Regions from separate parts of the Salimicrobium salexigens genome, predicted to be linked through region 1. Evidence: riboswitches for the same ligand, from Rfam matches in the RefSeq annotation. Region 1 holds a riboswitch; the other holds the start of a gene.
The links. Region 1 has a riboswitch for thiamine pyrophosphate ahead of thiT (energy-coupled thiamine transporter ThiT). Riboswitches for the same ligand answer to the same signal wherever they lie in the genome.
Positions count from the first base shown of each region.

Region 2: it holds a riboswitch for thiamine pyrophosphate, as region 1 does, so the genes downstream of both, thiW (energy coupling factor transporter S component ThiW) here and thiT (energy-coupled thiamine transporter ThiT) in region 1, are expected to answer to the same signal.

Region 1 covers NZ_FTOK01000001.1:388,140-395,822, reverse strand. Annotated here, with positions in the region: gene BW931_RS02000 (manganese-dependent inorganic pyrophosphatase) at 1-396, opposite strand, end outside; gene BW931_RS01995 (hypothetical protein) at 541-804, shown strand; gene nfsA (oxygen-insensitive NADPH nitroreductase) at 934-1,671, shown strand; gene BW931_RS01985 (NAD-dependent protein deacylase) at 1,683-2,387, shown strand; gene BW931_RS01980 (penicillin acylase family protein) at 2,460-4,805, opposite strand; gene BW931_RS01975 (DUF456 domain-containing protein) at 4,918-5,394, shown strand; gene thiT (energy-coupled thiamine transporter ThiT) at 5,456-6,022, opposite strand; TPP riboswitch at 6,109-6,208, opposite strand; gene BW931_RS01965 (alpha/beta hydrolase) at 6,264-7,010, opposite strand; gene BW931_RS01960 (hypothetical protein) at 7,125-7,367, opposite strand; gene BW931_RS01955 (malate synthase G) at 7,601-7,683, shown strand, end outside.
Region 2 covers NZ_FTOK01000001.1:286,976-294,658, reverse strand. Annotated here, with positions in the region: gene BW931_RS01500 (glycoside hydrolase family 191 protein) at 22-873, shown strand; gene galE (UDP-glucose 4-epimerase GalE) at 1,035-2,051, shown strand; gene thiE (thiamine phosphate synthase) at 2,425-3,033, opposite strand; gene thiM (hydroxyethylthiazole kinase) at 3,030-3,767, opposite strand; gene thiD (bifunctional hydroxymethylpyrimidine kinase/phosphomethylpyrimidine kinase) at 3,764-4,564, opposite strand; gene tenA (thiaminase II) at 4,561-5,247, opposite strand; TPP riboswitch at 5,282-5,384, opposite strand; gene thiW (energy coupling factor transporter S component ThiW) at 5,389-5,874, opposite strand; TPP riboswitch at 5,951-6,059, opposite strand; gene BW931_RS01465 (ABC transporter ATP-binding protein) at 6,230-7,117, shown strand; gene BW931_RS01460 (ABC transporter permease subunit) at 7,114-7,683, shown strand, end outside.

The sequences.
Region 1 (7,683 bases):
CACATCGTTTTCTTTATACAGTTTGTTCAAGATTGTTGCTGTACAGCCGACAGGCTCTGCACGGTAATAAAGCGGACTTTTCGTTTCGAAGTTAGCTATACGATGGTGATCGATGACTTCTTTGATCTCGACTTGATCGATATCATCCGCACTTTGTTGGAACTCGTTGTGATCCACAAGAATGACTTCATCCGTTTCGTCCGCTACTGTTTTCACAAGACGCGGAGCTTCCTGATTGAAATAATTCAACGCATATTCCGTTTCCCCGTTCACTTCTCCGAGACGAACCGGCTCCACGTCGATCCCGAGTTTCTTTTTCAAATCGGCATATACGATAGCTGAACAGATCGTATCCGTATCAGGACTTTTATGTCCAAAAATTAAAGTTTTTGTCATGTTTATACCCCTTTCCTTTACTATTACGTACCCTAACCGATTATAGAATAAATAACCGGTAACGTCTATCCTTCTGTCGCCCTTGACATTATTCTTATCTGTGTTATTATTTAAAGAATACAATCTTATAAAGGAGGTTTGCCAATGTCGATTCTATTTGCCAATGAGCTGATAAAGTGGATACTTTTCCTTGTGTTTCTGGGAACAAGTTACATGTCTTATCAGTCTTATAAAGATGGAGTGACCGGACGTCAATTTACGCTTGGACTTCTTCATCTGTTTATCAGTCCTTTTTTTGCATATTCAATTGGACCACTCATTCTTGGTCTGGGTCTGATTCAAATTTACATGAGTACTATACAGTGGAAAAACAAAAAAGCCGCAAGACTTTTCAGTCGCATACACTAATCTGACCTCTATGTAATTCTTCCAGCCGGCCGCCTCCTCTTCGGCCACCGACCTTCTATTCGTGCGAATCTTTTTCTCTTTATGCTAAACTTTTAAAGAGAAGATTTGCACAATAGGAGGTTTTTTTAAATGAATTCAACAATAGAAACAATTTTGAATCACCGCTCTATACGTTCGTTCGAAGATACTCCCCTGGAAGATAAAACTATACGGACACTTATCGAATCCGCCCAGCAGGCTTCCACCTCAAGCTATATGATGGCGTACTCCATCATCGGGGTGACCGATGAAAACAAAAAACAGGCTTTAAAGGAGATATCCGGGCACCCGCATGTAACAAATAATGGACATCTGTTCATCATGTGTGCGGATTACAGAAGGATCACTTATGGAATGGATGAAGAAGTCAGGGACGATGTTGAAAAAAATCTGGAAAATACCGAACATCTCATGACTGCCGCTATTGATGCCGCCCTTGCCGCTCAAAACATGGCTATAGCCGCAGAATCAATGGGGCTTGGAATGTGTTACCTCGGAAGTCTGAGAAACGATATTACAAAAACTGATGAAATCCTTAACCTGCCCGGTCGCGTCGCTCCGCTGTTCGGCATCGCTGTCGGTGTTCCGGCCGAACAGCCAGAGAAGAAACCGAGACTACCAATGGAAGCTGTGTATTTTGAAAATGAATACAAAGAGCATAAAGATATTATTGAAGAGTTTAATCAGAATATCAGTGATTACTATGCATCGAGGTCCTCCAATCAACGTCGTGACACATGGACTCTTCAGATGCAGCGCAGATTTAAGAAACCGGTCCGCATGGATGTCACAGACTTTTTAAAAAGTAAGGGATTCAACAAACGATAAAGGGTGAGAGTATGATCCAGCAAATAAAGTCTCTTATCAACAATTCCGATAGTATTGCCGTATTAACAGGCGCGGGGGTATCGACAGCAAGCGGTATCCCTGACTTCCGTTCGAGTGAAGGACTGTGGACGGAAGACAAATCCAGAGAAGAGCTTATGTCTGCAGACTATTTTTACGAAAATCCGGAACGGTTCTGGCAATTTTACAAGTCGATATTCCGACTGAAACTGCTTCAGAATTACGGCCCGAACCAGGTTCATCATTACCTGAAAAGCCTTGAAGAGGAAGGCAGAGAAGTAAATATCATTACTCAAAACGTGGATGGTCTGCATGCAGAAGCGGGAAACGAAAATGTTACGGAATACCACGGTACTCTGAAAACAGCTACCTGTCCGGACTGCCATACGACGTATTCTTTCGAAAAGGTACTGGCTGAAGATGTGCCCGTTTGCACGTGCGGAACCGTGCTGAAACCGGATGTCGTTCTATTCGGAGATATGATCCATTCACACGAAAAAGCTGAAACGATGGTCAAACAGGCGGATATGCTTCTCGTTCTCGGTACGTCCCTTAGCGTCATGCCTTTCAATATGCTTCCTCTGGCAGCAACCGGTCCCAAAGTGCTGATCAATAATCATCCTACGTCGATGGACTATATGTTCGATTACCATATTCATGATGATTTATCCAGAGTTATAGAACAACTGAAAAAATAATGCACTTCAAAACCCCGGACATTTCTATGTCCGGGGGTTTTGATATGACAGGAACGTTTTGCCGCCTAATTTTTATTCAGGCGAAAGTATCAGCTTCTCTCCCTCGTCTTCGTCCAGTAGTGTACCATGATAGTCTCCATCCACCCAGTCACTATATTGATTGTGATACCATTTACTGTTAAAACGCTCCGACTGTCCGGGCCCTACTATGTGATAGCCTTTATCCATTTCGTCCGTATCAAGGATAAAGCGCCAGGAAGCTCCGTGATCCACTTTCCCGTTGCCATTATATCCTGCCGCTCTCACCGTAACCCGGCTGCCACTCACGGGCAACGATTCTTTCCGGTTATAAAACTTATCAAGGAAAGCTATATTTGAAAGAGGGTGTGTGAATTCCACCTGGTGATAATCTCCCCACGCCCACTCCTCCAGATTCTTCCCGTAATCCTCCTGAAGCTTATTGAATGAGTCCCGGAAGGCCTGCGTAATCACTTCCCCGCTTCCACCTGCTTCCTCCATCCATGCGGATTCTTTTCCTTCTCTTTCCATACGGAAAATTTCGTCCGTCGTCTGTGCTTTCCCGTGAAATAACGAATCGATATCATCAGGAATACTTGCGTAAAGACGATCCTCTATTTCATTTAACCAGTGATGGAAAAGCAAGGGCTGTGGAGCTTCTTTGTTATCCTCATAGTTCCATTCCTTAAGCAATTCCAGAGCTTCCTCTTCTTCCGCCGTCAGATTATTCTCATTCATTTCTTCCACGAAGAATGGAACAAATTCCTCAGCCTGCAGATTTTTAACATCCATCTGCATTTTCTTCACATCCTCCACAGTTACGGCGTCATCTTCCTCCAGCATTTCAGCTATCCGTTCATATCTGTAAGGCTGCGCCCAATTATTCGTAATATGGTAAGGGTACTCTTCTGTCGTGATTTTATTGTTCGCTGTAGCGATCCATCCCCTGTCCGGATTGACAACTGTCGGTAATTCATCGAAAGGAATGAAACCTTTCCACTGATCCTCTTCTTTCCATCCCCTTAAAGGAAGGCCGGCATCGTCCGGGTTATCGTAAACAGGGATCTTTCCATTCGCCTTATATGCTATAGTACCGTTACTTGAAGCGAACACAAAGTTCTGAGCAGGAGTATGAAAGTCTTCGAGTCCTTTTTCAAATTCTTCCCAGTTCGAAGCCTGATTAATGTTGAGTATGGCTTCCAGTTCTTTTGAGGGGTCATGTGCCGTCCAGCGCATGGATAAAGCTTCCCCCTCCCCGGCTCCTTCTGCGAATTCATTAATGATCGGCCCGTTTCTCGTTTCGACCACTTCATATTCTATCGTTTCCCCGCCACTTACTTTTATCGGTTCCTGATGCACCACAGCATCCTCCCACTTTCCTTCGAACTGAAATTGTTCACGGTTTTCCGGATTTCTTTTCTCGACGTACAGCTGTTGCACATCAGGACCGACGTTTGTCACGCCCCAGGCTACGTCATCATTATGACCGAGAATGATTCCCGGTACCCCTGCAAAAATAACACCGCTCACGTTGTGGGAAGGAGCACTCAGTTTCATCTGATACCAGATCGAAGGACTGGCGATTCCGAGGTGAGGATCATCAGCAAGCAGAGGTTTCCCGGACTCCGTTCTCTCTCCGCTTACCACCCAGTTGTTGCTGCCATTAAAAGGGTTAGGCATGACCGCTTCAGTAAAGTCTCCCGCTATATCAAGATTTACATCATCGAGCACAGCCGGTTTATTCTCCGGGTAATGAGCCATCACTTCGGAGGCCTTCTCTTCAGAAAAATTATTCATCGCGTAATACTGAAAAGCCTGGCGTTCCCAGTGCCCTCCAAGGTCATGTGCCATAAATTTTCCTATTGTCAGAGAATCCACCGGTGTCCACTTCTCAGGTTTCGCCTGCAGAAGTGTAAATGCCGGGGGAAGCCGGTTTTCGGCATCCGCTTTATCAATGTATGCATTCACTCCCGAAGCGAATGCCTCCAGAGCCGCCTTTCCTTCTTTGGAATATTCTTTTAAAGATGCTTCGGCCGCTCTCCTTAATCCGAGCGCTCGAAAAAACTTGTCCTGTTCCACCGTAGAGGACCCGATCAGCTCACTCAGTTCGCCGGAAGCCTGACGACGGGAAAGTTCCATTTGCAGCAGGCGGTCCTGAGCCTGTACGTATCCTTGAGCCATATATAAATCTTCGACGGAATCCGCTTCTATGTGAGGCACCCCTTCCTCGTCCCTCAGAACAGTAACTTCGGAAGACAGCGCTTCCAATTTAAGTTCGCCTTCCGTATCAGGAAGCGTTCGCTGGATAAACACTATAATAAACAGAGCTGCCGCCAGAATTAACACACCTGCAATGACGGCTGCTCGAGTCAATACTCTCTTCCAACCCGTTTTTTTCACTTTTTTCTTCCCCCTTTTACTACATTATAGTCAGTGTTCTTACAAAAGAACAGAATATTTTGGACCCTGGCACCTTTGAAGAGTACAATGATAGTCAAAAGGAGGCGCATTTATGGAGTTTGTTCTATGGTCGCTTATTATTGTATTGTTTCTCAGCAGCTTTGCAAGTCTCATTTTCCCCATCATTCCCGGGCCACTCGTATTATGGGCCGGTTTCCTCCTGAGTATCTGGCTGGACGGTCGGCTATCCGTCTGGTTCTGGGCGGGTGCAATAATTCTTACGGTTTTACTCATCGTATCTGATATGGTAGCAAACAGTATTTCCGTCAAGAAATACGGGGGAAGCAAATGGGGCGAAGCCGGAGCAGTCGCAGGTGTAATCGCCGGTTCGTTCATCATACCTCCTTTCGGAATACTGATTGTTCCTTTTGTTCTGGTTTTCGTTATCGAACTGGGCATCGAAAAAAATACCCGTTTCGCCTTCCGCGCAGCTGTCGGAACGCTTATCGGTTTTCTCAGTGGAACTGCAGCCAAGTTTATAATTCAGATGCTTATGATCGGGTGGTTCATCTTTTCATATTTCAACTGACACAAATCATTTAATACATAGCCAAAAAATTCCGGTCCCGAACGTATCAGGACCGGAAATCTTATAATCGCAATAACAATTTATGCCGCCTGGACATTAACAGACTGATTACGACGGCACTCGCTATAAAGGAAGGGAGCATATACCCGCCGTTATAAAGCAGAGAATAAATCCATACCGGCTGACCTTCTGCCAGGTAGCCGAAAAATATCATCCCCGCCCCGAAATGAGTAAGGAAGCGCAAGGCACTCCCGATGAATGTTCCGATAATCACATACACAAGAACGAATTTTACGTTGTTGTTCTTCGCGCTTGCTTTCAGTTGGGAAGACACCACTCCTGCGACCCCGATAATGGCGAAAGCTACAACGTAGTCGAGAAAAGCCTGGACGGGGTGTACGATAAATGCGCCCGTAAAAAACTGAAAGAAACCGAACAGTAATCCTGTGATCATACCACCCGAGACGCCCCAACGGAAGGCCATCAGAATAACCGGTATCATAGCGAATGAGATGGATCCTCCCTGAAACCAAAGCTTAATGGATAAAAAAGGAAGAATATCAAGCAATAGAGCAATTGCTGCAAATATTGCACCTTCCACAAGAAAAAGTACGCGCTGTTGTTGCATTGTATATCCCCTTTCTGAATACACAAAAGAAGCAATGCCTCAAAGGGAAGCTTTCTGATGAAGGCTCCCACCTTTTAAGCATTGCTCATCAAAAAAGCCACCATTCCTGCGCCAGTGCTAACTGACAGGTTCGAAGGGTCTGAACTTGCGTCCACTCTCAGCCGTTAGGCTCCCCTTGAAGGCTCTATTCTCCGTGTTTTGTTACTTTCTATCATAACGTACTGATCAGAAAAGTACAAATTCAATTTTCCTTGGCATTGAAATACTTTTCAAAAAACTCCAGAGTTCTTTCGATGATCAATTCCTGGTCATTATCAAGAGTTGCCACGTGGTAACTGTCTTCCAGAGGAACCAGTTCTTTTCCTTCCGAAAAAACCATGTCGAATATCGTCTGACTGTTCTCCGGAGGAACTATGTGATCTTCTTCGGAAGCGAAAACTAAAAGAGGAGCCGACACTTCGCTTAACTGCTCGTGTACTTTAGCCATGATGTTGGTCAGATGGTTAAGGGAACGGACGGGTGTTTTGTCATAGGCGAGTTCAGTAGCTCCTTCTTTTTTGATATCAGAACCTATTGCATCAATGAAACGGGATTCAGAATCCGCCAAGCTGCTCATGTCAGGTACATCGATAGCCGGATTGATAACCGCGACTCCATCCACCTCTCTCGTAGAAGCCAGATAAAGACTTAATGTTCCCCCAAGAGACAAGCCGGTGACGAATACACAGTCACATCGGTTCTTAACCCATTCAAAAGCCTCTTCTGCCGAGCGAATCCAGTCTTCTGCAGTGGATTCTTCCATATCATAAGGAGTGGTTCCATGCCCCTTAAGTCTCGGACATGCCACCGTATACCCATGTGCTGTATAGGCATCCACAAGAGGCTTCATGCTCTGAACTGTTCCGGTAAAGCCATGTAATACTACGATTCCTATTTCATTCCCTTCGTTAAAAACAGCTTCTGCACCCTCCATTACGTTCTGATTCATCCCTTCCATCCTCCCTGTCTATTATAGAAATACTATTTCTTTACTCCCGAACATTAATGTCCCCGGATATACTGGACATCCGGGGGGGTAGATCTCGTGCATGTTTTAAGTTTGTCATTTAATATTAAACTGTGTCACTGCAGCCTGACCTTCCAGGTAGAATGCCTCCACCGAATTCGTATAAACGGCGACGCCACTTTCGAGAAACCACCATCTGTCACGTTCCAGCTGCTTGGTTATAAATTCAGTAGCTTCCCGTTTGGTCATTTCCTCACTGATTTCCAGTTCATGTTTCACTTCACGTCGACTATCCAGCAATAACACCATATGCCAATTCTTTTTAGCTTCTTCGGCCATTGTTACATCCACTCCTTCATATGTAGGTTTCCAATCATTATTACCCCTAATACGTACAAATTAATCATAAAATATTAAATTTCTGTACCGCCGACTTTTCAATTAAAAATAATTTTCTAAATTTTTAACAAAATGTATTGACTTACTTTCCTGTTGTTATATAATACAAATTAAGAAATAAAACTGTTATGAAACAGAAGAGCATTATACATAACAGTAAGGAGGCTTATTCTTTGGGAAACTATCAATCCATCGGTACTTATCAAGTCGACACTGTATTATATCAGTTTATTGAACAGGAAGTGTTACCCGGTCT
Region 2 (7,683 bases), 100 kb from region 1:
TTTTTACAGGAGAAATGTTCTTTGAAAAGAAAAAAACGATTACCCGTCTACCTGCTGACTTCCCTGCTGTTCGCTTTCTCCGCTTTTCTGGTCTCGGATCGTATCACCGCTTCAAAAGAGTCGCCCCTCGCTCACATAGAAACTTATAAAATCTATTACGATGCTCCGACTCCTGCGATTATAGACGAGATGAGCGAGTATGATGTAATGATTATTGAGCCTTTCTACTACACAAACCAACAGATAGAAGAAATAAGAAAAGACGGTACGCTCGTGTACGGGTATATTAATACGATGGAAGCCGACCAGTGGAATACTCCGCTGTTCCAGAAGTTAAAAGAAGAAGACTTCTTCGTTCGCAATAGTAAACGAGTTTACTACGAAGAATGGGACTCCTACCTGACCGACATAACTTCCTCTCACTATCAGAAAGTTATGGCAGACGAAGTTCAGAAGCAGATTGTCGATAAAGGACTGGACGGAGCTTTTCTCGATACTGTAGGAAACATCGATAATGAGCATGGCGGTGACCCTCAGGTTCTTCACGCACAGCGGGAAGGATTGACGGACTGGCTGACTCTTCTCAAAGACAGGCACCCGGATCTTTCTCTGATACAGAACTGGGGATTCGATACGCTGGCCACCGCCTCCTCTCCGTACGTAGATGGTATTATGTGGGAAGGTTTCCACTTCAGCGATGTCGTATACGATGAGTGGGCCCAGGACCAAGTCTATAAATTGCGGAAAGTTCGTGAAATGGATGGGGTTGAAGTACTGACAGTTTCTCATCAGCAGCCCGGGGAAAGCAAAGGACTTTCTACTGCAAATCGCTTCAAACATTACCATGAACCGACAAATTATAACGAATGGTAGAATGATGCCACCATTCCCGACTACCTTCAGTTACGGGAAGCCGGAACTTTCCGAAAAAAACTCAATTGAGTTTATATAGTTCTATATTATCAGATTCCGGTTGTTTTTACTTCTTCTTTCATGTAATTTTATGGATAAGAATAAAAACAGGAGGGTAGCCTATGATTCTTATTACAGGAGGCGCAGGTTTCATCGGAAATCATATATGCGTGGAACTTTTGAACGAAGGGTATGACATTGCTGTCATCGACAACCTGTCGAACAGTCGAAAAGAGTCCCTGGCGAGAGTCGAGGAAATTACCGGCGGAACGATAACATTCTACGAAAACGACCTGCTGGACCGGAGTGCCCTCGAGGAGATTTTCTCGAAGCACACGATTGAAGCTGTTATACACATGGCAGGTCTCAAATCGGTGAATGATTCGGTCTCCCTTCCTCTCACGTACTACAAAAATAATTTGACGGCTACTTTCGTACTGCTGGAAGTCATGACCGAATTTAATGTGAAAACCATCATATTCTCTTCTTCCGCTACGGTCTACGGGAAACCGGCATTCAACCCGATAACGGAGGACTTCCCGGTGTCTGCCATCAATCCTTATGGAAGAACGAAACTGATGATTGAAGAGGTTCTGGCAGATCTTTGGAACGCTGATTCCGAATGGAGCATTTCCATTCTGCGCTATTTCAACCCGATCGGCGCTCACCCGAGCGGAAAAATCGGCGAGTCACCGAATGGAACTCCGAATAATCTCATGCCTTATGTTGCAAAAGTAGCTCTGGGACAATACGAAAAGCTCACCGTTTACGGCGATGATTATCCGACCGTTGACGGAACGGGGGTACGTGACTATATCCACGTAACAGACCTTGCTCTCGGCCATGTAAAAGCATTGGATAAAGCAATGCAGGGATCGGGTCATGAAATCTATAACCTCGGCACCGGGGAAGGTTACAGCGTACTTCAGCTCGTCCGGGCTTTCGAATCAGCTTCCGGTCGTTCTGTACCTTATGAAGTGACCGGCCGCCGCGAAGGTGACGTAGCCTCCTGCTATGCAAACCCTTCAAAAGCCGAGGAAAAGCTGGGATGGAAAGCGGAAAAATCCATTACCGATATGTGTGAGGACACCTGGCGATGGCGCAGCCATAACCCTTACGGTTATGCTTCAGGTAAATAATCCGAAAAAAACAGATCAGCAGCAGAAACCCGGGTCAGATTGCTACAAACGCTTCCAGGAAACCCCTGTAGCAATTTGACCTATTACCTTTGCCCGATGTTTACAGAAAAGCATTATATGCATTTACGTATCGAATTTTGTTATGTATAATGAACAGATACAGTCGATACATAATAGAGGATCGTTCAGTGAAAGTGAGAGTTATTCCTCTTTGCGGAACGACTCATCTGCACGCACTTATCACTCGTCCGAGCTTCTTAGGCTGTCTTGTCCTTCTGCCCAGGTAGAAGGATTTTTTTGTTTCTGCATTTATATATCGGTCTTAAAACACAAAACCACTCCGGTCACTGCTGAAGTGACCGGAGTGGTTTTGCTATAATAATCGCTGCACACCGCTGAAAGGATCTTCATTACTTGCGATGGCGGAAATAACGCTTATCCCGGCACCGGTCTCTCTAACTTTCTGTACGTTACCTTCGTGTATACCCCCTATGGCGACCACCGGCAAGCCGGCTCTGTTCTGAATCGTCCGAAGTCCTTCTATTCCTATTACGTCTTTCGCATCCTGCTTCGACGAAGTTTTGAACACGGGTCCCACTCCGAGATAATCTGCCAGCTCGTACCGGCTCTGCTCCAGTTCTTCCGGGGTGGATACGGATAATCCGATTATAAGATCCGGGAAACGATCTCTAACTTTTTCTATTTCCGTATCTTCCTGCCCGATGTGAACACCGTCCGCTTTCCATTCACGTGCCAGCTCAATATCATCATTTACGAAAAAAGGGATTTCATGCTCGTGGCATACTTCCCGCAGACGGTGGCCAAGCTTGACTTTTTCGGCGCCCATCAATGATCCTTCTCCTTTTTCCCTGAACTGAAAAGCGGTGATCCCTCCCCTGATGGCTCGTCGCAGAGTTTCCACAGGGTCTTTTTTACAGTTTTGGCTTCCCATAATGAAATAGGTATGAAGATAATCACTCATACATCTCCCCCCAGTTCATCGAGAAGAGAAACGGCGAAAGACCCCGGACCATGGGAGTTCGCTTCCGCCCTCTCCGCAGCTTTATTATAAAATTCCACTGCAAAAAGTACCGCTTTCTCTTTTTCATCCTCAACCGTGAGACAGGCGGCAATCAGCGTCCCGAGGAGACACCCCGACCCTGTAACCTGCGTAAGCAGAGGAGAACCGTAGGAAGACGTTGTATAATTGCCGTTTTCCGCTACTATATCTATTGCTCCCGTCACTACTACGCAGGTGTTCAGTTTCTCCGAAGCCCTCAGGGCGATATCTGTGGAATCTCCGCTTTCTTCCGAATCCACACCTTTCACTTTCAGTGGTATGTCTGCGAGAGCAGCGATTTCCCCGGCGTTCCCTTTCACGACGGCTACGTCCAGCTCTTCTGTTATTTTTCTGACTGCATTTTTCCGGAAGGTACTCGCTCCTGCCCCCACCGGGTCCAGCAGTATAGGAATACCCTTCTCATTAGCTGCTTTTCCTGCTGCTATCATCGTTTCCACGTCACTGCTCCGGAGCGTGCCGATATTCAATACAAGAGCATCGGCCGCCCCTGCTATGTCTGCGACTTCTTCTCTTTCTTTCGCCATGACCGGGCTCCCTCCGAATGCCAGGAGGCCGTTCGCAGAGAAATTCATCACTACTTCATTCGTAATGTGGTGAACCAGCGGTCTCTTTTCTCTTACACGCTCTTCCATCATTTGACCTCCCCCCTTCTGCCGGCCCAGTGATTCGTAGGGCCGCTCCCTGAACCGAGGTCGAAAGAATGACGGATAGCTTCGGTAATAAAATGTTTAGCCTTCTCTACAGCTACAGGAAGCGTCCGTCCCCGCGCCAGATTCGCCGCGATAGCCGAAGCATACGTACAGCCTGTGCCATGGGTATTATCCGTTTTAATGCGCGCTTCTCTGTATGTCCTCATAATTTCTCCGTCATACAATACATCGACAGCTTCTCCATCCAGATGTCCGCCTTTAATGAGCGCGCCGCGGCTGCCGAGTTTTTCTACAAACAGTCCTGCCGCTTCTTCCATATCAGCTTCTGTCTTAATAGTCATCCTAAGCAGCGTTTCCGCTTCCGGAATATTCGGAGTGACGACATCAGCATGAGGAAAAAGATATTCGGAAAGCGCCTCCCTCGTCTCCTCTTCCATAAGAGGATGACCGCTCGCAGTTACCATGACGGGGTCACAGACGTATGGTTTCCGCCGGGCCCCGATCCATTCCCCTACTGTGCGTGCAGCTTCTTTCGATGAAATCATTCCGGTTTTGATAGCATCCACAGGCAGATCCTCCTCAATACTTTTAAGCTGAGCAGTAAGGAATGGAACAGGTACGTGATGAACCTCCCGGACTCCCATAGTGTTCTGGGCGGTCAAAGAAGTCAGCACAGACATTCCGTACACCTGCCATTCTTCCATCGTCTTGATATCCGCCTGAATCCCGGCTCCGCCTCCGGAATCGGATCCTGCGATTGTCAGTGCTGTATATGGTCTCATCTCGCCGCCTCCTTTCCTGCAGGCCATTCTTCCAGTGAATAGGACATTTCCCAGAAAGCGAGTTCCAACTGACAGCTTTTCCGGAAAGCTTCTTTCATTTTCCGCCTGTCTTCCGGAGATGCCCGCTCCGCTTCCTCATCCAGACGTTTCATCATGTAGCCGGTGGTTTCGGCAATAGAATCATCGGCATAGAATTCAATCCACTCATAGAAAGGATGGTCCGATTCCGGAGAGAAACGCCGTTTCAATTCTTTTCCGATTTCATCGTAAGTCCACGGACAGGGAAGCATAGCCGCAATTGTTTTTCCGAGCAGACCTTCTGTGGCCACACTCTTCATGTGAGCACGATAATGATCCGCTGTCGGTGGCATCGGATAACCCTGAAGATTTTCGTACGGGGTGCCTGCGTAATCGCTTAAATTGCGGTGTGGGTGCATCTCATCCCCCAGCACAAAGGCGATCTGATTATGAAAAAATGTTATATCCTCCCGACTGTCGGATTGGGAAATGGCCGTGCCATAAAGGGTAAGGAAGGTATTCAAGTATTCATAGTCCGCTTTTACGTAGTGAGCCACCGCTTCTTTCGGCAGTTCACCTTCGCCAAGACCCTGTACAAACGGGTGATCGAAAATCGCCTGAAATACATCTTCATTTTCTCTTCTTAATTCTTTCGTAAATGACATAAAAATAGCCTCCTCGTTTAGTATAAAGGAAGCCCCCATGTGCAGAGTGCTTCCCTTCGGCGGCATGACCCGCATCAGGTTCAAAGGGACTAAGGCAAAACCTTATCTCAGCGATATCCGCGCCCCCAGCAGTTCAAATAATTAAGTTGTCACGATAGCTGTCTGTTTCAGCCGGACTGCGACCATCCAGCCTATCAGCGCCCCGGTCACGGTACTTACAGCGAATGAAGGTACAAAAGCGAAAACCCCGGCGCCTGTACCCATCAACAGATTGGCGATCGGTACGGAAGCAAGAGATCCGAATAATCCTGTCCCGATGATTTCACCGGTTACCGCTCCCCCGATACGCTTCGTGTAGTGATATGTCACTCCCGCCACAAAAGCCCCGATCATACCCCCCGGAAATGCTAGCAGAGTGCCGAGACCTAACAGGTTCCGCAACACAGCTATCAGGAAAGCTATCGTCACCGCCGGCAGCGGTCCAAGCGTAACGGCAGCAACGACGTTGACGGCATGCTGGACCGGATAGGCCTTTGCTATTCCGGCCGGAAACCACAGCATCTGTGCCCCGAGCGTTCCGAGTGCAGTAAGCACAGCCATGGTCGTAAGCAGTTTTGTGCGATTCATAATTCTCCCCCCTTTTATCCCAGGCAGAAGAAGAAGCAAAAAAACCGGGTCCTGAATTACAGGACCCGGTTCGTCAATGGTATGTTGACTACTTCCCCACGCTGGTATGAGCCAGATCAGGTCCAGAGAGTCGGAAAGTCATTCTTTCCTCTCAGTCCGTATCACGGACACCCCTAGTAGTTGATTACTTATTCACTTGGACGATACCAGTATAACAAAAGCCAGAATCTTTTGCACCATCTGAACCGTTTTTTCGAAAATATCAGTAATTTCCACAAGGAGGCATTGACAATCCCGGAGAGAGTAATAGAATTTAGAAAAAGCAGTCTTTTTGCTACAGTAAGGGGTGTAAGCAATGATTCGCATCGACAATCTTACCCGGCGGTTTCCGAATGGCAAAGGGATTTTCAACGTCTCTTTTGAAGTACAGGAAGGGGAAGTGTTCGGGTTTCTCGGACCTAACGGATCTGGTAAATCCACGACTATCCGTCATCTCCTCGGGTATATGAAACCTCAAAAGGGGAGTGCTGTAATTGACGGTTATGATACGTGGAAGAATCAGGCGAAAGCACGGGGAAGAATCGGTTATTTACCGGGGGAGATCGCTTTTCTCGAAGGAATGACAGGGAGCGACTTTCTCGATATGATGGCAGGAATGCAGGGGATCACGGACAAGAGCAAACGGACCAGCCTGATTCAGCGTCTCCAGTTTGATCCCGATGCTCCTATCCGGAAGATGTCCAAAGGGATGAAACAGAAGATCGGAATCGTTGCGACATTTATGCACGACCCCGATGTATATATTCTGGATGAACCCACCTCCGGACTGGACCCCCTTATGCAAAAGCTTTTCGTCGAGCTCGTGCTGGAAGAGAAGGAAAAGGGAAAAACCTTTCTGATGTCCTCCCACAGCTTTTCGGAGATTGAACGAACGTGCGATCGTGCAGCTATCATCCGGAATGGAGAGATTGTTACGGTCAAGGATATACACGAACTGCAATCCATGCAGCGTAAGGTCTTCGATGTCACACTGACCCGGTCCGAAGATGTTGAAGCTATGAAGGAATCCAGGCTTTCCATTAAAAAAACGGAGGGGTTATTCGTACGGGTCGAAGTCCAGGGGGACTTTGATAATTTTATCCACGAATTATCGAAGTACAGCGTCAAAAATATCAGTGCCGGCACCCAGAGTCTGGAACAGATATTTATGGATTACTATGATGCAGAGGAGGCCGGGTCATGAATTTTCCGCTTTATAAACAAATGATGAAATCAAATATTAAATTATTCCTCGGCTTCGGTCTCGTTTCCGCTATTTATGTAGTTCTTATGACGTCGCTGTTCCCCCTCTTTGCGGACAATCTCGATGAAATGGAAAGCATGATGGAACTGTTCCCTGATTCTCTATTAAGAGCTCTCGGACTGGAAGCTTTCGGCAACTATGGCCAGTTTATTTCAGCGGAATACTACGGATTATTCTACCTGCTTATTTTGGGTGTGTTCAGCGTAATGAGTGCGGTGCAGTTGCTGGCAAAACTTGTGGACCGGGGTTCCATGGCTTATCTCCTTTCCACCAGAATCTCCAGGGTTCAGATTGCTTTTACTCAGATGATGGTTCTGCTGAGCGGTCTTATCATTATACATGTCCTGAATTTCGGCGGGGGACTGGCTGCCGGCGAACTGCTGATAGATGAGCAGAATGCGATAGCCATGAAAGATTTTTTTCAGATCAACTTTGTGGGGTTTTTGTTATTTTTTGCAGTAGGGGGGTACTCTTTCCTCGTGTCTTCCCTGCTGAACGATGAGAGG